DNA from 4 places in the Zhaonella formicivorans genome. Region 1 is predicted to be linked to each of the others. Evidence: riboswitches for the same ligand, from Rfam matches in the RefSeq annotation. Region 1 holds a riboswitch; each other region holds the start of a gene.
The links. A riboswitch is a leader RNA that binds a small molecule or an ion and turns the genes downstream of it on or off. The one in region 1 is predicted to bind thiamine pyrophosphate.
Positions count from the first base shown of each region.

Region 2: another riboswitch for thiamine pyrophosphate. It lies ahead of thiW (energy coupling factor transporter S component ThiW); the one in region 1 lies ahead of thiS (sulfur carrier protein ThiS).
Region 3: another riboswitch for thiamine pyrophosphate. It lies ahead of thiT (energy-coupled thiamine transporter ThiT); the one in region 1 lies ahead of thiS (sulfur carrier protein ThiS).
Region 4: another riboswitch for thiamine pyrophosphate. It lies ahead of thiC (phosphomethylpyrimidine synthase ThiC); the one in region 1 lies ahead of thiS (sulfur carrier protein ThiS).

Region 1 is NZ_CP085524.1:359,590-365,400, reverse strand. It holds gene thiH (2-iminoacetate synthase ThiH) at 1-731, opposite strand, end outside; gene EYS13_RS01810 (thiazole synthase) at 752-1,534, opposite strand; gene thiS (sulfur carrier protein ThiS) at 1,538-1,738, opposite strand; TPP riboswitch at 1,847-1,958, opposite strand; gene EYS13_RS01800 (ABC transporter permease) at 2,032-2,964, opposite strand; gene EYS13_RS01795 (ABC transporter permease) at 2,976-4,064, opposite strand; gene EYS13_RS01790 (ABC transporter ATP-binding protein) at 4,061-5,587, opposite strand; gene EYS13_RS01785 (BMP family ABC transporter substrate-binding protein) at 5,654-5,811, opposite strand, start outside.
Region 2 is NZ_CP085524.1:469,470-475,280, forward strand. It holds gene EYS13_RS02325 (tryptophan transporter) at 1-78, shown strand, start outside; gene speE (polyamine aminopropyltransferase) at 470-1,306, shown strand; gene speB (agmatinase) at 1,318-2,169, shown strand; tRNA gene EYS13_RS02340 (tRNA-Val) at 2,332-2,407, shown strand; tRNA gene EYS13_RS02345 (tRNA-Asp) at 2,411-2,486, shown strand; tRNA gene EYS13_RS02350 (tRNA-Phe) at 2,494-2,569, shown strand; tRNA gene EYS13_RS02355 (tRNA-Gly) at 2,611-2,685, shown strand; tRNA gene EYS13_RS02360 (tRNA-Cys) at 2,694-2,769, shown strand; tRNA gene EYS13_RS02365 (tRNA-Leu) at 2,780-2,869, shown strand; TPP riboswitch at 3,295-3,407, shown strand; gene thiW (energy coupling factor transporter S component ThiW) at 3,624-4,124, shown strand; gene thiD (bifunctional hydroxymethylpyrimidine kinase/phosphomethylpyrimidine kinase) at 4,126-4,926, shown strand; gene cytX (putative hydroxymethylpyrimidine transporter CytX) at 4,926-5,811, shown strand, end outside.
Region 3 is NZ_CP085524.1:1,944,044-1,949,854, reverse strand. It holds gene EYS13_RS09600 (NAD(P)-dependent malic enzyme) at 1-1,053, shown strand, start outside; gene EYS13_RS09595 (DUF4914 family protein) at 1,528-3,408, shown strand; TPP riboswitch at 3,500-3,613, shown strand; gene thiT (energy-coupled thiamine transporter ThiT) at 3,662-4,192, shown strand; gene cooS (anaerobic carbon-monoxide dehydrogenase catalytic subunit) at 4,755-5,811, shown strand, end outside.
Region 4 is NZ_CP085524.1:3,011,334-3,017,144, reverse strand. It holds gene purF (amidophosphoribosyltransferase) at 17-1,432, opposite strand; gene thiC (phosphomethylpyrimidine synthase ThiC) at 1,443-2,741, opposite strand; TPP riboswitch at 2,943-3,054, opposite strand; gene EYS13_RS14800 (pyruvoyl-dependent arginine decarboxylase) at 3,158-3,616, opposite strand; gene speD (adenosylmethionine decarboxylase) at 3,645-4,472, opposite strand; gene EYS13_RS14790 (DUF1638 domain-containing protein) at 4,787-5,434, shown strand; gene EYS13_RS14785 (hypothetical protein) at 5,775-5,811, shown strand, end outside.

The DNA of each region.
Region 1 (5,811 bases):
AGATATTTGGCATGCAATCCTGTAAAGAACGCTTCTTTCCTCCAGTCGTTAAGTCCCAGTAAAGCGCCGATATTAACTGAACGCATTTTGGCCTCACAAGCTCTTTCCGGAGCTTCCAATCGGAAACGGTAATTCTTTTTAGGCCCGCTTAAATGAATATCGTCATACACCCCTTCATCGTAAACTTCCTGATAAATAGTCAGCCCATCCACACCTGCGGCAATTACTTGCCGGTATTCTTCGGTATCTAAGGGGTAAATCTCAATGCTGATAGAGGAGAAATATTTTCTTAAAACATGTATACAGTCCATTATATAGTCCAGCGGTGCATGGTATTTAGACTCACCGGTCAGAATTAAAATATGCCTTAAACCTTGACTGGAAATGGCCTGGGCTTCCTGTTCAACCTCTTGGATGGTAAGGGTTTTACGCCGAATCTTATTTGCGGCATTATAACCGCAGTAACTGCAGCGGTTAACACAGTAGTTAGAAAGATACAAAGGGGTGTAGAGTAGGATGGTGGGACCAAAATGCTGCCTAGTCAGCTTGTGGGCCTTTTTAGCCATATCCTCCAGCAAACTCTCAGCAGTCTCCGATAGGAGTGCCAAGTATTCCCAAACTGATATGTTGTCTTTTGTCAGAATACCGGCAATGTCTTGAGGGGTTAATTCCCGCCAAAACTTGTTGAAGTCAAAATCCTTGTATGCATTATAACATTCATAAAAGCTCATTTTTCTCACCAAAAATCCCTTTAAATTGCCTCTTCATATGTCAAAAAACCGGTCAAAGGTGAAGAAGCTTCAGCATAATACTTTGTTCTCCCTGTTTTAGCAAGATAAGCTTTTCTGCCGGCCTGTACTGCTAGATTAAATGCTCCCGCCATCAAAACCGGATCCCCGGCCGTTGCTATGGCCGTATTGACAAGCACGGCAGCAGCCCCCATTTCCATGGCTTCCGCTGCTTCAGAGGGCTTGCCAATGCCGGCATCTACCACTATAGGGACCTCAATTTCTTCGATCAAAATTCGGATTAACTCTTTAGTTTTAAGTCCCCGGTTAGTGCCAATAGGAGCCCCCAGAGGCATAACAGCAGCAGCTCCTACATCCTGCAGTTTTTTTGCCACCATTAAATCAGGACTCATGTAAGGCAAAACAACAAATCCTTCTTTAACCAGGATTTCCGTAGCTTTAATTGTTTCGTAGTTATCCGGCAGCAAATATTTGTTATCAGAAATAACTTCAATCTTAATCCAGTTACCGCAGCCCGCGGCTCTGGCTATCCGTGCAATTCGCACCGCTTCATCGGCGTTGCGGGCTCCGGAGGTGTTAGGTAATAAAATACAGCTCTTGGGTATATAATTTAAAACATTTTCCTGTTCCGAGTCAAAATCCACTCTCCGAAGGGCCATGGTTACCACTTGGCTCTGAGACTCCTTAATAACTTCGGGAATAATAGTTTTATTTGGAAACTTGCCCGTACCGATAAACAGCCGGTTATTCAAAGCCCGTCCACCGATTAACAAAGAGTCTTCCATATTTTAACCTCCTCCAACGAAACGCAAAACTTCCAACTGATCATTTTCTTTTAAAACCGTTAAACCATAATCCTCATGTTTTAAATGGCTGCCGTTGTAGAGCAGGATATAGGAACCAGTGTTTAAACCTTTAGTCTGTAAAAATTCCAAAACAGTAATTTCCCGCTCCAGTTTTTCTTTTTTCCCATTGACTGTAATGAACATCAGTTCCCTCCTTTCCTAAAATATAAATGCCAATTAATTTTTTTGAACAACTGCTTAAACTTGTAAAATAAAAAGCCCCATCCAGCGAGATTTGGATGCGGCTTTAACTTAACAAGTATGTCACTTCCCTACGCTGGTATGATCCAGATCAGGTTCAAGGGTTAAAAGGCTTCATCGCGCCTTTCTCTCAGCCGGGCTACCGACACCCCTAGCGGTATACTATTCAGTTGCTTATCTATATTTTATTTTGCCTTCTTAGAAAATGCAAGCTATTTTTTTCCTAAAATTGGTTTTTACCGTTCTTCCCGATCATATGCTAAACCCAATGCTCCCGGTGCTCCAACGTGCTTTTTCATAGTTTGCCTGGTTGTAATGATTAAGACAACAATCGTCAGTATATAAGGCAGCATTTTCAGGAAAAAAGCGGAAACGGATACACCTACAGCTTGCAGGCGGTATCCCATAGCATCGACACCCCCGAATATATAAGCTCCAACAAGGGCCTTAGCAGGGTCCCAGGAGGCAAAAATCACCAGGGCTACTGCAATCCAACCGCGCCCGGCTGTCATATTCTCCAACCAAGTGGGAGCATAAGCCAGGGACAAATATGCTCCGCCCAACCCGGCCAGCATGCCACCAACAATAACATATAGGTACCTTAAGAAAAACACATTTACACCCAGGGCATCGGAGGCTGCCGGATTTTCCCCGATGGCTCTTAAATTCAAGCCCGAGCGGGTTTTATAAAGATAAACCCAAAGTAGTGGCACCAAGAGATAAGTGATGTACACCAGATAATCATGACGGAAAAAAATCTCGCCTAAAACAGGGATGTTGCCTAAAAAAGGCACAATTACAGGCTTAAAAGTAGCTGGCGCAGGTACGCCAACCAGGGACTTGCCTATATAACCGCTAAACCCGGTGCCAAACAGTGTCAGCGCCAAACCGCTAACCACCTGATTAGCCCGCAAGGTGATTGATAAAAAGGCATGAACTAAAGCTAGCGCACCTCCGCTGAGAGCGGCAGCCCCTACCCCCAGCCAAGGGTTAGAAGTAGCCACAGTAGTCATGAAGCCGGTAACGGCTCCAACCAACATCATGCCCTCCACACCTAGATTAAGGACCCCTGCTCGCTCGGTCAAGATCTCTCCAAGAGCAGCAAACAAAATAGGGGTGCCAGATACAATTGCCGAAGCAAGGATTGCAATAATTATTGACTGTTCCATTTTTCTCCCCCTTATTTACCCAACTTGATCTTGTAGCGAGTAAGGACTTCTCCCCCAAGGACAAAGAACAAAATCGCGCCTTGCAACATGGAAACGGTGGCGGCAGGAAGTCCACTGCTCTGAATGGTATATCCTCCCACCAGCAATCCCCCAAATAAAAAAGAAACAACGATTACTGCCAAAGGATTCAAACGGGATAACCAGGCAATAATGATTGCAGTATAACCATACCCTGAAGAAAACCCATGTTGCAGGCGATGAGTAATTCCAGCAGTTTCAGCCATGCCTGCAAGACCCGCCAGGCTTCCGCTCAAAAACATCACCAGCAGGATGTTACGGGCGATATTCATCCCGGCATACTTGGCCACTTTGGTGCTTTCTCCGATAACACGGATCTCATAACCCCATCTGGTTTTCTGCAGAACTACATAGAGGATTGCTGCGGCCACCAGGCCAAAAACCAAACCAAAGTGCACACGAGTGGTGCCCCAGGAAGGTAAAGTAGCTGCGTCAACAAAAGGAGCGGTCAAGGGGAAATTAAAACCATTGGGGTCTTTCCATGGGCCGTACACCAGATAATCCACCCACAGGATAGCCACGTAGTTAAGCATTAGAGTTGTGATTACTTCATTAACACCCCATACCGCTTTCGGAATAGCAGGGAGTAACCCCCACAGTCCGCCGGCCAGCATACCGGCGATAACCATAGCCGGCAGCATGATGTAAGCAGGGAGGTTTGGAAAGGTTAATGCCACCCAACTGGCAGCAAAGGCACCCATATACAGCTGGCCTTCAGCCCCAATATTCCAAAGCAGCATCTTAAAAGCAATGGCCACACCCAGGCTGGTTAAAATAAGAGGTATGGCTTTGACCACGGTCTCTGACAAGCCGTACCATGAACCGAAGGCACCTTCCAGCATAACCCGGTAAATTTCTATAGGACTATGTCCGGTTAAGGACAAAAAAATGCCGCTAAAAACTAAAGCAAGTATGACAGAAACAACAGGAACTATAAGACCCAAGAGAGGTGGGGTCTGCAACCTTTTCTCAAAGCTTAGGCTGAAATTTCTTTGTTCCTTAACTGGTACTATTGAACTCAAGCGCTTACACCCCCAAGCCTTTTTGCTCCAGCCATCATCAGACCGATTTCTTCTAAATCAGCTTCTTCTATGGGCAAAACACCCATAAATTCTCCTTCGTACATCACAGCTACCCGGTCAGCTAATTTGTAGATTTCCTCCAGATCTTCAGAAATCATTAGTACGGCCGCACCCTTGTTTTTCTCCGCAATTAATAAGTCATGAATTGCATCAGTAGCGCCGATATCCAGGCCGCGCACCGGGTAAACGGCTACTACCAGTTTAGGCTGCAATGAAGTTTCCCTGGCCAAGAGCAGCTTCTGTAAATTTCCTCCCGACATCAGCTTTACAGGGCAATCAATATTTGGTATTTTAACAGCAAAATCATTAACCAACTGCTGTGCCCTATGACGAATTGCCTTGCTGTCCAGAAGCCAGCCCTTACCCAAATTCTGGCTGCGATACTCTTTTAGAATAATATTATCTACTACGGGCAAATTCGGAATAAGCCCTGTTCCGGTGCGATCTTCGGGAATAAATGCAACACCGGCATCAATAATATCCCGAACCGGCTTATTGGTTATATCTTGGCCTAATAATTTAATAGAACCTGAAGTAACATTTCTCAAACCTGTAATAACCTCGGATAATTCCCTCTGACCGTTTCCGGCAACACCGGCTATACCAAGGATTTCTCCGCTTCTTAGCTCTAGGCAAAGGTTGCTCAGCGCCTGCCGTCCCTTGTCGTTTAGTGCACAAACTCCTTGTAGTTCCAAAACCACATCTTGGCCACACGTTTTACTGACATTTTTGCGGGCTGTATTTAACTCCCTGCCTACCATTAATCTGGCCAGTTCCTGAGAGTTAGTTTCCTTTTTCAATAAACTGGCGGTAGACTTTCCTCCCCTAAGAACTGTGATCCGGTCCGCAAATTCCATAACTTCATGCATTTTGTGAGTAATAAAGATAACTGCGCAACCACTGTCGGCCATATTGCGAAGCGTCTTAAACAGTTCCCTTACTTCCTGGGGAGTAAGCACAGCAGTGGGTTCATCCAGGATTAAAATATCCGTACCCCTGTAAAGCATTTTAATGATCTCAACCCGCTGCTGCTCGCCAACGGAAAGCTGCCAGACCTTAGCTTGAGGCTCTACCCCTAATCCGAACTTCTGGGAGATAGCAGTAATGCTTTGTTCGATTTCTTTCACATTTAAGAATAGTGCACCTTTTAAACCTAAAATAACGTTTTCAGCTACTGTAAAAGGCTTAACCAAGCGAAAATGCTGGTGTACCATACCAATACCTGCGTTAATGGCATCTTTCGGCGAACGGAAAACAACTTCCTGTCCCTTAACAAAAACTTGGCCGCTGTCCGGCCTGTATAATCCGGTTAAGATACTCATCAGGGTACTTTTGCCTGCACCGTTTTCGCCCAGCAAAGCATGAATTTCACCGGGATAAGCCGTAAAATCAACCCTGTCGTTAGCTAAAGTCCCCGGAAAGGATTTGGTAATCTGCCGCATTTCAACTAAAGGACGTGTCATTTTTGCCCTCCTCAGGAAAGTGAAAGTCAGGCTGGCGGCCTAACCGCCAGCCCTGAAATAATAAGTTTACTTCGGAATAGTACCGTCTACACCTTCCACAAACCAGTCAAAGCTGAGCATTTCTGCATCAGTCATCTTCTGTCCTTCAGCAACTTTTACCTGACCGCTCTGGTCTTTAATCGGACCCCAGAATACATCAAACTCTCCATTGATGATGGCTTGTT
Region 2 (5,811 bases), 110 kb from region 1:
ATTGCTGTAATTATTTTATACCCGGTGGTATTATTCAGTAAAAACACAATCGAACGGTCTTCAAACCGAACTGTATAAGGGATTGTATAACAAAATGAGTCAGACCGCGGTCTGACTCTATGTTTTTTACGCTTCTTCAATAAGCCGTTTTTTTAGTTCAACTGTTTCAGGGGTATCAGGCTCCAAGGCTATAGCCATTTTAAAACGTTCGATGGCAAGGGTGGCTGACGAATTAGCGTTGATGTTAATGTTAGCTGCTCTTTTTTTGTATTGTTCCAGATTTGACAGAAAAATCACCTCTGCAGTTATAGTTTGTGCCTTTAAATTAAAAACTATTTTTAGTATGTTACCATAGCCTTGCTAAATATGAATCCGGACAGTAACAAAAATTTCCTTGATTTTCAAAATCGTATGTAGGTATAATATCTATTGGTTTGTGTACAAGGTCAAAAATTTTGGAGGTGTTAGCATGGAAGGTGTCTGGTTTCAAGAACTGCAAACCAAAAACCTGTCTATTGGCTGTTCTGTCAAGGAAGTATTACTAAAACAACAAACTGATTTCCAAAAGCTGCAAGTTCTAGATACGGATATTTGGGGCAGGATGCTGGTACTGGACGGGGCCATTCAAACTACTATTGAAGATGAATTTGTATATCATGAAATGATCACCCATGTAGCCTTAAATACCCATCCTAACCCGAAAAGAACGCTGATTATTGGTGGCGGGGACGGTGGAGCTATCAGGGAAATGATCAAGCATGACACCGTTGAAAAGGCTACCCTGGTGGAGATTGATAAGGCTGTCATCGAGGCTGCCAAAAAATATTTGCCGGAAATCTCGGTAGCTATAGCCGGCAACAATCCAAGGGTAGAGGTACTGGTAGAGGATGGAATAAAGCATATTAAAGAAAAAGAAAATTATTATGACATCGTAATAGTAGACTCCACCGACCCAGTTGGTCCTGCAGTAGGTCTCTTTGCCAAGGACTTCTACGCTGCTATTCACAGGGCGCTGAAAGACGATGGTATTTTCGTAGCGCAAACTGAGTCGCCATTTTATAATAAAGACCTGATTCGCAGGGTGTTTAAAGATATCAGTAGCCTTTTCCCCATTACCAAGCTGTTCACTGCCAATGTACCTACTTACCCTGGCGGCTTATGGTCCTTTACCATGGGCAGCAAGGTTTATGACCCTGAAAAGCTTGATATGTCTAAATTAAGAAAATTAGACACCAAATATTACACTCCTGAAGTACATAAAGCTTCATTTGTTTTACCTAAGTTTGTGGGCGATTTATTGAAATAGGGGGGATACGAATGCCTCTAACGGAGCGTACCGGAGTTTTTATGGGGAGTTCCGATGACTACGACACATCCAGATTTGTACTTATAGGAGCCCCCATGGATTTTACTGTAAGCTTTCGCCCCGGCTCCCGTAACGGCCCCCAGTTTATCCGCATGGTCTCCTCAGGGTTGGAGGAGTACAGTGTCTATCAGGATAAAGAACTGGCGGATTATAACTATTATGATTACGGTGACCTGATTTTGCCATTTGGCAACGTGAAAGAAAGCTTAAACAGGATAGAATTGGCGGCGGGTGAAATTGTGGAACACGGGAAGTTTCCTATTTTCCTGGGCGGAGAACATCTAATCTCATTGGCTGTTATTAAGGCTATGGTGAAAAAGTATCCTGATTTGGCAGTTTTACATTTTGATGCCCACGCTGATTTGCGCTGTGATTATATTGGTGAAGTGGAATCTCATGCTACTGTAATGAGGTATGCTTCGGAGCTGCTTGGCAAAAAGCAGCTTTACCAGTTTGGTATTCGTTCGGGAACCAGGGAAGAGTTTGAGTATGCGCGGGAGCACACCAACATGTTTATAGATGAACTGCTTGGTCCGCTGGAGCAGGTTGTGGAGAATTGGAAAGGCAGTCCAGTCTATATTTCCATCGATATTGACGTAGTTGATCCTGCATTTGCGCCGGGTACAGGCACTCCTGAGCCGGGAGGATGTACTGCCAAGGAAATTATTAAGGCTATTAATATTATGAGCAAGTTGCCGGTAGTGGGAATGGATATTGTAGAGGTTTTGCCTATGGTCGATCAGTCTCAGCGCACAGCCTTGCTTGCGGCAAAACTGGTACGGGAAGCTATCTTAGCGTTTTAAGGTCCCAGTTAAGGGTTAGTGTTTGACTTTTGTTTTTAGCCCATGCTATAATAGGAACTGTTCTGAACGGCAAAGTGCGTAGAATTACCGTAGAATTACGAATAAAAAATTATTGACAAGTTAGCCGGAATGAGATAAAATAAGTTCTGTTCCGGTAAACAAGGGCGATTAGCTCAGCTGGGAGAGCGCTTGCCTTACAAGCAAGATGTCGGCAGTTCGATCCTGTCATCGCCCACCATGAGGAGCCGTAGTGTAGCGGTTAACATGTCGGCCTGTCACGCCGAAGATCGCGGGTTCAATTCCCGTCGGCTCCGCCATAGTTTTGCCTCGGTAGCTCAGTTGGTAGAGCAGAGGACTGAAAATCCTCGTGTCGGCGGTTCGATTCCGCCCTGAGGCACCATTTAAAATACCAGGCAGGGATTTGGCCTTGCCTTTGCTGATGCGGGAATAGCTCAGTGGTAGAGCATCGCCTTGCCAAGGCGAGGGTCGCGAGTTCGAATCTCGTTTCCCGCTCCATTTTATGTGGCGACGTAGCCAAGTGGCTAAGGCGGAGGACTGCAAATCCTTTATTCCCCGGTTCAAATCCGGGCGTCGCCTCCAAATAAATATTGCCCGGGTGGCGGAACTGGCAGACGCACAGGACTTAAAATCCTGCGGGACCTCAAATCCCGTACCGGTTCGATTCCGGTCCCGGGCACCAGATATGTAAGGGATTCGTCGATTTACGAAATTGCACGAGTCCTTTTTTATATGGTTAATCCTGTCAGTGTAATACACAGGCAACACGAGCAGCCTCCAGCACCTGCAGTAACTTTTTTCCAAAGTTTTATCTTCATAGCTGCGCATAGATTGCCTCTTTTTTGCAACTTATAAAAAGACATGATCATACATCCATTGGTTATTTATTGAGGATTTTCTTCTAATTTTATATTAAGATTAACTTTTTATGACAGGAATTTTGGAAGAAATAGGAGAGGGTTCCGGATTTTATCACAGTTTTTGGAGTATTCGTCTTACTGCTGATGTTTGCAAAGCCAGGAGGTAAAGATGAGGATTACGCCTATGGAAAAATATTGAAGATTAAGTAGAGTTATGCTAGAATAATTTTAAAGAAAATTAAATATCTTTTAGCGCTAGGGGAGCTGGGTGAGGCCGGCTGAGATAAAGATCCGATGATATCTTAAACCCTTATACCTGATCTGGATAATGCCAGCGGAGGAAAGTCAGCTAGTGTATCTCATTTACGCATCTTCAGCACGAATCCTGAATCAGGGTTCGTGCTTTTGTTTCCCGTTCTAAACTCCACAAGCCTCCTGCTTATCTAAGTGGAAGACAACGGAAGTTTTGAACCCGATTGGTTTAACCAGCATAAGTGGGGGGAAAATACTTCCACTGATGAAGTTCACTGGCACCCCCTGCCTGCAGCGCTAAAGGTAAAGAGGAGGAGAAGTTGCATGAAAACCAAAAGCCTTACTTTATCTGCCATGCTTGTGGCTATCGGCACCTTGTCTGCCCACCTTATCTACATTCCTGTGGGAGCAGCTAAAGTTTTTCCCGTGCAGCATGCCATCAATGTCCTGTCAGCGGTACTCTTAGGGCCCTGGTATGCTGTTGCCAACGCTTTTGCCATTTCTCTTTTGAGGAATATACTGGGTACCGGCTCTTTGCTAGCTTTTCCAGGCAGCATGTTGGGGGCATTCTTGGCAGGGCTGCTCTTTCGAGGTACCCACAGCAATTTATGGGCCGCTCTGGGCGAAATATTTGGTACGGGTATTTTAGGAGCCCTTGCTGCGTACCCCATTGCTAAACTCTTACTGGGTAAGGATGTAGCCGCCTTCTTCTATGTAGCTCCCTTTTTAATGAGTACGGTAGGGGGAAGCATAATCGGCTACTTGGTCTTAAGTCTTTTTGAAAGAAACAAAGCATTAAAGGAGCTCACGAAGGGAGAGGTATAAGTTGAAAAAAGTGTTAACTATTGCGGGTTCTGATTCCAGCGGCGGTGCGGGGATTCAGGCTGATTTGAAAACTTTCTCCGCCCATGGTGTTTTTGGCATGAGCGTAATTACTGCAGTAACGGCGCAAAACACCCAAGGGGTGTGGGCTGTCCAGGATATAGAACCGGAGATCATTGGAAAGCAGATAACTGCGGTATTTGAGGATATTCAGGTAGATGCGGTTAAAATCGGCATGGTTTCACAAGAAAATGCCATTAAGACAATTGCCCATGGGCTGGTGAAGTTCGGGGCTAAGAACGTGGTGCTGGATCCGGTGATGATCTCTAAAAGCGGCTTTAATCTCTTGCAGCCGGAAGCTAAAGAAGCTTTAATTGCGGAACTGTTGCCATTAGCAGTCATTGCTACCCCTAATATTCACGAAGCCCAGGCTATTACAGGGATGGAGATTAGAAATATACAAGAAATGGAAGAAGCTGCTGAAGTGATTTTTCAAATGGGCCCTCGTAACGTATTGGTCAAGGGGGGGCATCTGGATGAAGAGGCCGTTGATGTGCTTTTTGACGGTAAAGAGATGCATCATTACAAATCCCATCGGATCCATACTAAAAATACCCATGGCACCGGTTGCACTTTATCCTCTGCTATTGCCTCTAACTTGGCACTGGGGTATTCCGTACCGGAGGCAGTAGAGAAGGCTAAACAATACATCACGATTGCTATTGAGCATTCTTTGGCTATTGGAAAAGGAGTTGGGCCCACGAATCATTTTTATATTTTATATAAGAAAGCAGGTGTGTTGTAATGAATATAGAGGGACAAGGCAGTTTGTCGGTGTTTAATTTCTTTTTGCTGTGGTTTGGTGCAGCCATCTCCATTGCGGAAATCATGACTGGGGGACTTTTAGCCCCTTTGGGGTTGAGCACTGGACTTTTGGTTATTCTCTTAGGACACGCAATCGGCGTTGGCATTTTGGCTCTGGGAGGGATAATTGGTGCCAATACAAAGGCCCCGGCTATCATGTCAACCAGGATATCCTTTGGGATATACGGCTCTTATCTCTTTTCCATTTTTAATATGTTACAGCTTATCGGCTGGACGGCGGTGATGATTATTTCCGGAGGTCGTTCCGTGAACATCATCGGCAAAATGCTGTGGTCTCTTGACAATGTTACTTTGTGGAGCATTGTCATCGGGATGCTAATTATTCTTTGGATCATGCTCGGCCAGACAGGTTTTAAAAAGCTGAATGCGGCTGCAGTGATATTGCTCTTTCTGCTGACAATTGTACTAAGTTACGTGGTCTTCAAAAAGGGAGAGCTTTTTACTGCTCAAGTAGAGGGAGAAATCAGTTTCGGAACTGCTTTAGAGCTTAATGTCATTATGCCCCTGTCGTGGTTACCGCTGATTGCAGATTATACCAGGTTCGCTAAAAATACCAAGGGAGCTGTGCTGGGCAGTTTCTTGGGATATTTCCTGGGCAGTTCCTGGATGTACCTCATCGGCATGGTGTCTGGGATCGTCTTTGCCAATCCCGAACCGGGGGCCATTATGATAGCAGCTAACTTAGGATTTACAGCGCTGGGCATTATTATTTTATCCACAGTGACCACTACTTTTCTGGATGTTTACTCTGCTGGGGTAACGTTTTTAAATATTTTCCCTAAACTTAATGAGAAAAATGTAGCTA
Region 3 (5,811 bases), 1.6 Mb from region 1:
AAAGGAAATATGGTTGCTGTAGTCAGCAATGGCACTGCTGTTTTAGGTTTGGGTGACATTGGCCCTGAGGCTGCCATGCCGGTTATGGAAGGAAAATCCGTATTATTTAAAACGTTTGCAGGAATAGATGCATTTCCGATTTGTATACGGGCTAGGGAAGTAGAAGAAGTAGTGCAGGCTGTAAAAATGTTAGAGCCTACTTTTGGCGGCATAAATTTAGAAGATATAGCAGCGCCGAATTGTTTTGAAATCGAACGCAGATTAAAAGAGGAGTGTAATATACCAATCTTTCATGATGACCAGCATGGCACAGCCGTAGTTACCCTGGCAGCCATGTTAAACTCGGTGAAACTAGTTGGCAAAAAAATTGATGAAGTTAAGGTAGTAATTAATGGCGCAGGTGCCGCCGGAATTGCTGTGCTCAAGTTGCTGTTGAAGAGTGGTGTCAAGGATGCTATACTTTGTGACCGCCTTGGTGCGATCTACGCCGGGCGGCCAGAGGGAATGAATAAAGAGAAGGAAGAGATTAGTCAATTTACTAATAAGCAAAAGGTTAAGGGAAGTCTAGCTGAAGTATTAGTTGGGGCTGATGTGTTTATCGGACTCTCTACAGGTAATGTCCTTAATCAGGATATGGTAAAATCAATGGCTAAGGCTCCTATAATCATGGCTATGGCTAACCCTATACCTGAAATTCTGCCTGACATTGCAAAAGCTGCAGGAGCCAGGGTGGTTTGTACCGGGCGATCCGATTTTCCCAACCAGGTTAATAATTCCTTGGCTTTCCCCGGCATATTCAGGGGAGCTTTGGACGTTCGTGCCAAAGATATCAACGAAGAAATGAAGCTAGCTGCAGCCCATGCTATTGCAGGGCTGGTAAGCGATAAGGAACTGTGCGAAGAATTTGTTATGCCCGATCCCTTTGATAAGCGAATTGCTCCTAAAGTGGCTGCCGCTGTGGCCCAGGCTGCAATGGATTCTGGAGTAGCAAGAATAAAAGTGGATCCGTCTGATATTGAAGAGAAGACTTTCGCCATTGCTGCAATAAAGTAGCACTGCAATATTGAACTTGATTTTCCGGTGGCCCAGGACCCGCCAAGGACTGATTTAGAGGGTCTTGCGTTGAAACGTAAATTTTTTTTGAAGATAGGTTGAGATTATGGACTCTCAACCTATCTTTTTTTGTATCTACATTAAACAACGAACTATTTTTTGCAAGCACATCAAGTCGGCAGACTGCTCAACCAGTGTTTCAAGGAAAAATTAGCTTTTTGTTTCTGCGAAAGTTGAATTTTTAAATAACCCATAGGAGCATTTCCAGCCTGTAATGCAGTATACTTAACGGGAATGGATTGCAAGATATGCTCTGATTTGTTATGATAATAAAAATTTATAAACTTAGCTAGCCGGTTTTTGTCAGGTAAATCAGAGTTTTTAGGCCAATGATAATGAGTGCCTGTACTTATTATTATTGGCTTTTTCAATAAAAAAGTACAGCGTAGGTTTGTACTGAGAGGAGAGGAACAGATGACAGAGATGTTTGCTAAATTTAAGTTGCCTCCGGATTTGCTGCACATTTTACAAAATACCGAGGTAATTATCCCCGGGAGCAGGGAAGAATTGCTGGAGCTGGCCCTAGGCAATAAAGGAAAGGACTTTTATGAGGTTGCTTACGACATCCCAGGTATCGGGCGAATTGTAGAAGCTACCGTTACCCGCTGCAAGAACGGCATAGCCGTAAATTATACCGATATTTACATGAGAAGAAGAGATCCTGATTGCATGGTTGTTGCTGACAAAGGGGAGACGGATAAAGAGAGGTACAAAGACCGTTTCGGTCAGGATTTCAAACCGCTGCGCACGGCAACTTTTGAGTGGCTGGAGCAGCAACCCCTGATTGTGCTGCCTTTTATGGCAGGGGGCTCAACCTTAGGGTACCCGGCCCTTTTGGTTGCTCCCGCCAATGCCGGCTTTTTTGCAGCGGCTTTGGCTGATTTACAGGAGTTTTTGTCTCCCGACCGTATCCCTCCTGAATTCACCCCGAAAGCTATCGTCTGTGTGGCGCCGCCTTTCCGCCACACCCATTTCGACAATAAGCAGGTGGTGGTGCATAACAGGAGAGAAAACATCCATGAGCTTTTCTCCTATAATCTCTATCCGGGGCCAAGCGCCAAAAAAGGCATTTACGGCGTGCTGTTAAACATCGGGGAAACAGAAGGCTGGGTTACTCTGCATGGATCCACCGTTAAAGTTATCACTCCCTACGAAAATATTTTTACCATAATGCATGAAGGGGCCAGCGGCGGCGGTAAGAGCGAGATGCTCCAGCAGTTTCACCGGGAAGCCGACGGTAAGGTGCTGCTGGGAGAAAATATTGTGACCAGGGAAAGGCATTACCTGGAAATTTCAGACAGCTCTGAACTGCAGCCTGTGACCGATGACATGGCGTTATGTCCTCCAGGGCTGCAGGACGGCAAAAAGCGGCTGGTTGTAACCGATGCCGAAGCGGGCTGGTTTATCAGGGTTGACCATATTAAAAAGTACGGTACTGATCCCCAAATTGAGGAATTAACTATCCACCCGCCTGCTCCTTTGATCTTTTTAAATATTGACGCTGCACCGGGTTCGACCTGCTTGATCTGGGAGCACACCCTGGATGAACCGGGGAAACCCTGCCCAAACCCCAGGGTCATTGTTCCTAGGAGGTTTTTCCCGAACACTGTCAATGAACCGGTGGAAGTCAACATTCGCAGTTTCGGGGTAAGGACCCCGCCCAGCACCAGGGATAATCCGAACTACGGCATTATCGGCTTGTTCCATGTACTGCCGCCTAGCCTCGCCTGGCTGTGGAGGCTGGTTGCCCCCAGGGGACATTCCAACCCCAGCATTACTGATACAGAGGGCATGACCAGCGAAGGGGTAGGTTCTTACTGGCCTTTTGCCACCGGGAAAATGGTGGACCAGGCCAATCTCCTGCTGGAGCAAATTATGGATACACCAAGCACCAGGTACATTTTGATTCCCAACCAGTATATAGGTGTCTTTAGAGTGGGCTTTATGGCTGAATGGATGGCCAGGGAGTATATTGCCCGGCGCGGCAGTTCCAAATTCAGGAAAGAACAATTGACTCCCGCCAAATGCCCTCTCTTGGGATATGCTCTGGATTCGCTGAAGATTGACGGGACCTACCTGCCCAAAGTGTTCCTCCAGGTTGACCTGCAGCCGGAGGTAGGGGAGGAAGGTTACCAAGCCGGAGCCAAAATACTGACTGATTTCTTTAAGCGGGAATTGCAACATTTCCTGACATCTGAGTTGCATCCCGTTGGCCGGCAGATCATCGAAGCCTGCCTTTCCGATGCCAAGCTGGATGAGTACGTTAGCCTGATTCCCTGTGAATATGGGAATTAAGAATTAAGATTATTGATAACAAAGATAAACACGACAAAGATAAAAATATAATTGAAGAATACAAAGCTTTATGGTAAAATATGTCTAGAACTGCATAGGTGAGGGGTGCTGGATGAGTCCGGCTGAGAGGGAGTTCCTACTGATACTCACGACCCGTGAACCTGATCTGGGTAATGCCAGCGTAGGGAAACTATAGCTACTTACAATGCTGCATTATCCAGTGCAGCATTTTTTTATTTGTAGGAGGTATCTTATGGGGAAACTGTCGACTAAAGCGATGGTAGAGGCAGGAGTATTAATTGCTTTAGCTCAAATTTTGAGCTATGTAAAAATTTTCGAAGCCCCTTACGGGGGGTCTGTAACGGCAGGGAGCATGGTGCCGGTGATGATTTATGCCCTCAGGTGGGGACTCGGGCCTGGTTTGTTTGCCGGAGCGGTTTACGGGGCGCTCCAGTTTATCCTGGGACCAAAATATTCTTACCATATACTCTCAATTTTACTCGATTATGTGGTAGCATTCGGGCTCCTGGGGTTGGCCGGCTTGGCCAGAAAAAACTATGCCGGGGCTTTTGCCGGAGTAGTTTTGGCTGTTTTCGGCCGCTTCGTTTCCCATGTGCTTTCGGGGGTAATTATCTGGGCATCCTACGCTCCTCCCGGCATGAATCCTTGGGTTTATTCAATCCTGTATAACGGCGCTTACCTGTTGCCCGAATTGGTGATTTCTGTTGTGGTAGTGGGAGTGCTTTATAAGCCCTTGAAAAATTTTGTTGCTCAGCAGATGTAGCTTGTTATTACTTGTTTAGAAGTATGATTAGGAGAGGGGAGTTTACGGCTTCCCTCAGCTTGTAGACAAATGCAAAAATTGTAATCCATTGTGTGTAGCTGCGACATTATGACAAGCCTTAGAGCGCTCTGCGAAGAGTTTGACTGGAAGCGGACGAGCGGCACGGACGCCGCGAGAGCGGTGGAGCGATAGGAAGTCGCGTCACCGCGTGCCGCTGGAAGTCAAACGTAAAGAAGACTTGGCTTGTGCCAAGCGTGAGCGCGCCAGAATTTCTAGCATTATGTTTCATAATGCATAGAAATTCCAGTCCTTTAGGGCCGGCAGAAGTCTAGTCGCCCTTATGCGGTCGTGCATAAGGCTTGCATAGAGCCTGAGCAGGCCAGCGCTCTTGGCGATAGTCTTTGGAGCAGCGGTACAAGGGTTACAATTGTGCGAGGGCTAATAATACTTTGTCGACGGTCTGAGGGAAGCATACAGCTTCCCTCTTTTTTTGTCACCGATTCCAGCATTTTTTGCAGGCTAGTGGAAATACTAACCTCGAAAAAACTAGAGAGGTGATCTGATGAAATTTACCACGGAAAAAGTCAGTGTACATCCTTCCGTTCAGGAAATGTATGAGCGCTTGAAAGAGGACAAAATATCAAACACTTTTGACAGGTTCTCGCCCCAGGAAAAAATTCGCTGCAACTTTTGTGTTGCCGGGGTCAGCTGTCAACTGTGCACTAACGGCCCTTGCCGGATTTCTGATAAGGCCGAGGCGGTACTGGGGGTTTGCGGCATAGACCGTAACGCCATGGCAATGAGGGATATGCTCTTGCGCAATGTCATGGGTACATCTACTTATTCCTACCAGGCTTACGAAGCAATCAGGACTTTAAAGGCAACCGCCTTAGGACAGACCCCCTACAAAATCAAAGATACAGAAAAAATGTATCACTTTGCCAAACAGTTGGAACTGGACACTTCCGGTTCGGTGAATGACGTGGCAATAAGATTGGCGGATTTTCTGCATTGGGAACTGCACCGCGGCTATGATGAGCCCTCCAAAGTGATTGACGTATTTGCCCCGCGGCAAAGGGTTGAACTCTGGAGAAAGCTTGCCCTGTATCCATCAGGTCCCTTGCATGAGATTAAAGACACAGCGGCAAGCTGTCTTACCAATGTGGATGGCGATTATGTTTCTTTGGCCCGTAAAGCACTGCGCCTCGGAATTGCATGTATTTACGGGGCCCAACTGACCGGGCAGTGGGCCATTGACATCATTTTAGGATCTCCATATCCCCACGAAGTGCAGTACGACCTGGGTATTTTAGATCCCGATTATGTCAATGTGGTGTTTAACGGGCATGAACCATTCACCGGGGCAGCCCTGGTGATGAAAGCCCATGATCCTGAAATCCAGGAAGAAGCAAGGCAAGCCGGTGCTAAGGGACTGAGAGTTATTGGTTCTATTGAGAGCGGCCAGGAAATAGTGCAGCGTTTCGAGGTAGATGAGGTATTTAGAGGTTTGACAGGAAACTGGCTTGCCATTGAGCCTTTACTGGCTACAGGGGCTGTTGATTTCTTTGGCATGAGTGAAAACTGCTCGCCCCCTTACCTTGCTCCTTACCAAGAGAAAT
Region 4 (5,811 bases), 660 kb from region 1:
GTTCCTATTGATCGGATCAGATAATCTTATAGCACTTTCCGAGAGCAGCTATCTCAATTGGATATTCTCCGTTAAAACAAGCCAAGCAAAATTCTTCAGCCGGGGCCTGCATTACCTGCAACACGTTTTCCAGGCTTAAATAATGGAGACTGTCAACTCCGATATAGCTTTTTATTTCTTCCAGGCTATATCTGGCAGCCAGCAGCTGCTTCCGGTCTGAAATATCTATTCCGAAATAGCACGGATAGCGTATAGGTGGAGAACTCACCAGCAAGTGCACTTCTTTAACCCCCGCATCCCGTAACATTTTAACGATTTGGCGACCGGTAGTACCGCGTACCAGGGAATCATCCACCAGTGCCACACTTTTACTTTGAACAACCTCCTTGACCGGTCGGAATTTGAGTTTAATGGTTTTTTCCCTTAGGATTTGGGTAGGTTGAATGAAGTTACGACCTACCCAAAGGTTTTTTTTGAGACCCTCTTGCAGGGGAGTTCCTAATGCTGTGGCATAACCCAGTGCGGCCAGCTTTCCCGAATCAGGTACAGGCACTACCACATCTGCGTGAGTAGGGCATTCCCGGGCTAACTGCCGGCCTAGGGCCAGCCGCACCGTTTTCACTTGCTCGCCGTCAATTATGCTGTCCGGGCGGGCCAGATAAATATATTCAAAAATGCACAAGCTGCGGTGGCAGGCAGGAGTTACCTGCAAGGAGTTAAGACCGTTTTCGTCGATACAAACTATTTCGCCGGGTTTGATATCTCTTATAAATTCAGCACCTATACTATCCAGGGCACAGGTCTCGGAAGCCAGAACGTAACCCTTACCAAACCTCCCCAGGCAGAGTGGCCTCATCCCTCTCCGGTCCCGCATGCCTATTAATTGTTTTTCGGTCATCACCACCAGTGAATAAGCTCCCCTCAGCTTTGCCATGCATTTTTTCAACGCGTCAGGCAACGAAATGGAGCTAAAACTGGCAATAAACTTTAAAAGAACCTCACTGTCACTGGTTGTCTGCAAAGTCAGTCCCTTTTTCAACAGACCGGATCTAACGACAACTGCATCAACCAGGTGTCCATTGTGAGCTAAGGCAATGCTCCCTGAATTATAAGGGGATATTAAGGGCTGGGCATTTGCTATTGAACTTTCCCCGGTGGTGGAATAACGCACATGCCCAATTGCCAAGTTACCTTTCAACTGCTTAAAGATGTCTTCAGCAAAAACTTCCGTTACCAATCCCATATTTTTGTGGATTTTGATTTCATGCCCATTCGCTACTGCTATGCCCGCGCTTTCCTGCCCCCGGTGCTGGAGTGCACAGAGCCCGTAGTAAGTATGACGGGCAACATCCTCACCGGGAGCATAGATACCGAACACCCCGCATTCCTCGCGGGGTTTATCTTCTTCTAAAGGGAATACAGCCTTTTTCATCTTTGTAAACTTAACAACCTGTAAATGTAGTTCCCAGATATTCGCTGATCAGCTTGTAGGCGCAGAACTTGCCACACATGGTGCAGCATTCCTGATCATCTTCATTTTTCTCTTTGCGCATTTTAGCCGCTTTTTCAGGGTCCATAGATAAGTCAATTTGCTTTTGCCAGTCCAATCCTTTCCTGGCTTTGGCCATTTCCAGATCCCACTCCCAGGCGCCTTTTACACCTTTGACAATATCGGCGGCATGGGCTGCGATCCTGGCTGCAATTACCCCCTCTTTCACATCTTCCACCGTAGGCAGGCCAAGATGTTCCGCCGGTGTCACATAACAGAGAAAGTCAGCGCCTGACGAAGCTGCTATAGCGCCGCCTATGGCAGAGGTAATATGATCATACCCCGGTGCTACATCGGTCACTATAGGCCCTAACACATAAAAAGGCGCATTATAGCATAATGTCTTTTCCAGCTTCATGTTGGCTTCAATTTGGTCTAGAGGCACATGGCCAGGACCTTCTACCATCACTTGAACTCCTGCTTCCCTTGCCCTTTTTACCAGTCCTCCCAGGATCATTAATTCTTGAATTTGCGGAGCATCGGTAGCATCTGCCAGACACCCGGGCCTTAACCCATCTCCAAGGCTTAGAGTAACATCATACTTTTTAGCGATTTCCAAAAGCCGGTCGAATTCTTCATATAAGGGGTTCTGTTTTTGGTTATGCAACATCCAAGCCGTGATAAAAGATCCTCCCCGGGAAACAATGTCCATAACTCTACCCTTTTCTTTTAATTCCTCGATGACTTCCAAATTTACACCGCAGTGAACGGTAATAAAATCCACACCGTCCGCACAGTGTTTTTCAATGCCGGCAAAAATATCATCTGCCGTCATTTCAATCATGCCTTTGCCCTTTCTCTGGTTCTCCACCAGAACTTGATACATTGGAACAGAACCAACCATCACAGGACTGGCCTCAATAATCTTTTTTCTAACCTGGTCAATATCTCCTCCTGTGCTTAAATCCATCACCGAATTTGCTCCTGCCTTAATGGCTGCATGCAATTTTTCCAGTTCCTTTTCTACTTCCGGATAAGCATCGGATGTACCAAGATTAGCATTTACCTTGGTAGATAAACCTTTCCCTACAGCCATAGGGGTAATTCCTTTGTGGTTTACATTACAGGGTAATACTGCTTCCCCTGAGGCGATTTTTTCCCGCAGTTCTTCCGCAGATATCTTTTCGAACCGGGCCGCTTTCTCCATTTCCTCCGTGATAATACCTTTTTTAGCCGCTTCCAGTTGGGTCATTGTCTTCACACCTTTCTTAGGATAAATTCAAAAAAGAGAATAGCTTTGAACACATTAACACTTAGTTAGACATAAGGATCCCCCCCAGTTAATGGTTACCAGCTTAATTCAGTTGTCATTTTCCGGGAAATAACGCCAAAATAAAAAGCACAAATCCCAGGTGAGATTTGTGCTAACAATTCAACGTACAAAATAATTTGTACATGATACGCGTCACTTCCCTACGCTGGCATTATCCAGATCAGGTTCAAGGGTCAAAGAATTCATCGGTTCTTCATCTCAGCTGACCTCTTCAGCTCCCCTAGTGCAAGATGCAGTTTTATTTAAATTTATCTTTATTTTAGCCTATATCTAATACAAAAACAAGCAAAAAATACAAATAAAGGTAAGAGGTTGTGGAAGCAGTTTTTTAACTGCTAATACCACATGGGTGCCGCTGCCACAGCGCACCCTATTTTTTGTACGGTATGTTCTGCTGCCGAGATTTTAATTTCTTTCAATTCCATTTTTCTCATGGCAAAAGACTCTTGAACCATGCCTTGGATTTTCTCTTCCGCCTCTTGCCTGGTAAGTTTGCCTACTAACTCCATAATTATTCCGAAAGAACTTTCAGATAGGCCCACTGCTATGGCAGCCGCAATCGTGGTACCCGGTTCGGTGCAGACAATAGTACCATAAGCGGTAGGTACCATGGCCCCCGCTGGGAACTCAAGACCGGGCGCAAATTGGGCACCGGGGGGAAGGATGCTGCTGACTTTCAGCAAATTTATGTTTCCGATGCCGGCCTTTAACAACGCCCCGTCAAAAGCAGTTAACTCAGAATCACCTTCCGCACAGCCGCTAGTCACAAAAAATTTTTTGGGAATTGGAAGCATATAATCAACTCCTCGAAACATTTTTCAATTAGCCCCTGACTGTCGGCATATTCTTACCATAATATATTTCCAGCATTTCCTTTTTGATGCGCTGCTTGATTTTTTTCCGTTCTGCCGGTGGCAGTTCTTTCTTGGCAGTCCCGAATAAATAATGGTCCAAATCGAATTCCTTAAGAATCATCTTGGTATGAAAGATATTCTCCTGATAAATATTTACATCGATCATCTGGTATAGTTCCCGGGTTTTACCGGTCATATAGTTTTGGATGGAGTTAATCTTATGGTCGATATAATATTTTTTGCCGTTTACATCCCGGGTAAACCCCCTGACCCGGTAATCGATAATGGCGATGTCCGGTTCAAAGCTGGTGATTAAATAATTTAAGGCTTTAAGGGGTGATATCTGGCCGCAAGTGGAAACGTCTATGTCAGCACGGAACGTGCTAATGCCTTTGTAGGGATGGCTTTCCGGATAAGTATGGACTGTAATATGGCTTTTGTCCAAATGTCCCACAACCGCTTCCGACGAAGGTCCCGGTGACTCATTATCAACTACATTCACCGGCTGTTCATGCAGCACCTCATTTTCTGCCACCAGCATGGTAACGCTTGCCCCTTGCGGGTCATAGTCCTGGTTGGCCACGTTGAGCACGTTGGCACCGATGATTTTAGCCACATCTGTCAAAATGCTTACTAACCGGTCCGCGTTATACTCCTCGTCTATGTATTCAATATATTCCTTTTGGTGTTCAGGACTTAAGGTATAGCAGATGTCATACAAATTAAAGCTCAGCGTTTTGGTCAGGTTATTAAACCCATAGAGCTTCAATTTCTTGTTTATTGGTTTAATTTTCACAGGTTGTCTCCTTCCACTTGTCTAAATCTTCACCACCTAAAATATTGTGCAGTTCTAGGAAAAAAATATACTTGTAATAACCCAGGCCCGGCAATTGCTTTATGCTTATGGTCTAGGCAGGAAACTTGCCCAATAGAAACAGGTATTTTACCTGACATGCCGTTTTTTTCCCTGTGCAGGAAATGAACTGCAAGTTATAATATATGTACTTAATATATGTACTTATAATATACTCCGGCCAATTATCTGAATTATGACATAATTTGTTGTAAAAGAAAAACGCATAACCTAAGATGACATAGAGGGAAAGATTTATGAAGTGTAAGATTTTTGCCTGCAAAACTATGGAGGATGAGGTGCTGGCGGTGAAGCCTCCGGAACTGGAATGCGAATTTCTGGAATACGCGCTGCACCGGGTCCCTACTAAATTAACCAGGGAACTGCAGCAGCGGATTGATGCAGCCCAGGAATTTGACACCCTGCTTTTCGGTTATGGATTATGTTCCAATGGCACAGCCCATCTTAGATCGCCCAAACATACCCTGGTGGTGCCAAAAACCCATGACTGCATCAGCCTCCTCCTCGGCTCAAGAGCAGCTTATGACCGGGAATTTGAACAATTCCCCGCCACCATTTATTTGAGTAAAGGTTGGATTGACCAGGAAGCCGAGCCCCTTGCCGAGTTCCGCCGGTATGCCAAAGACTACGGCGAAGAGCTGGCCCAATCCTTTATTGATCAGATGTACAGCAACTACCAGCGCGTAGTTTTTATCTATACGGAGCTGGAGGGGCTGGACCGGTACCGGGATTATGCCCGGGAAGTTGCCGCATACTTGGGAGTAAACTTCGCAGAACGGGAGGGGTCGCTGCGCTTACTGCGCAAATTGGTCCGAGGAGAATGGGACCAAGAATTCGTGGTCAACCCGCCGGGCCAAATCATCATGCAGCGTTCCTTTTTGTAAAAGAAGCCGCAGGCAAGCATGAACCATGGCAATTTTTACGACTCCATGCAGGAGTCTTATTTTTACCCTCGGCGGTTTTGGCAACACCACCGGGATGTTGATGGTTTTCCTCGCACTCTCTGCCGGCGGTTCCGTTTCCGTGACTGCGGCTTTGAAAAATACTTCGCCCCTTTTCATCTTACTTTAAGCTGGATTTTTTTAAGAAAAGCGGAGCATTTTTCAGCCAAACTGCTGGCCAGCATCTTCCTGGTTATCGTTGGCGCCTTTCTCATCATAAGCTGGGTAAATAATTCCTCCACTTTTTGGGCATACTACCCCAGTAGAGCAAAGGGGGAATTACATGCCGGAAACCATTTTTGACGGCACATGCCAAACAA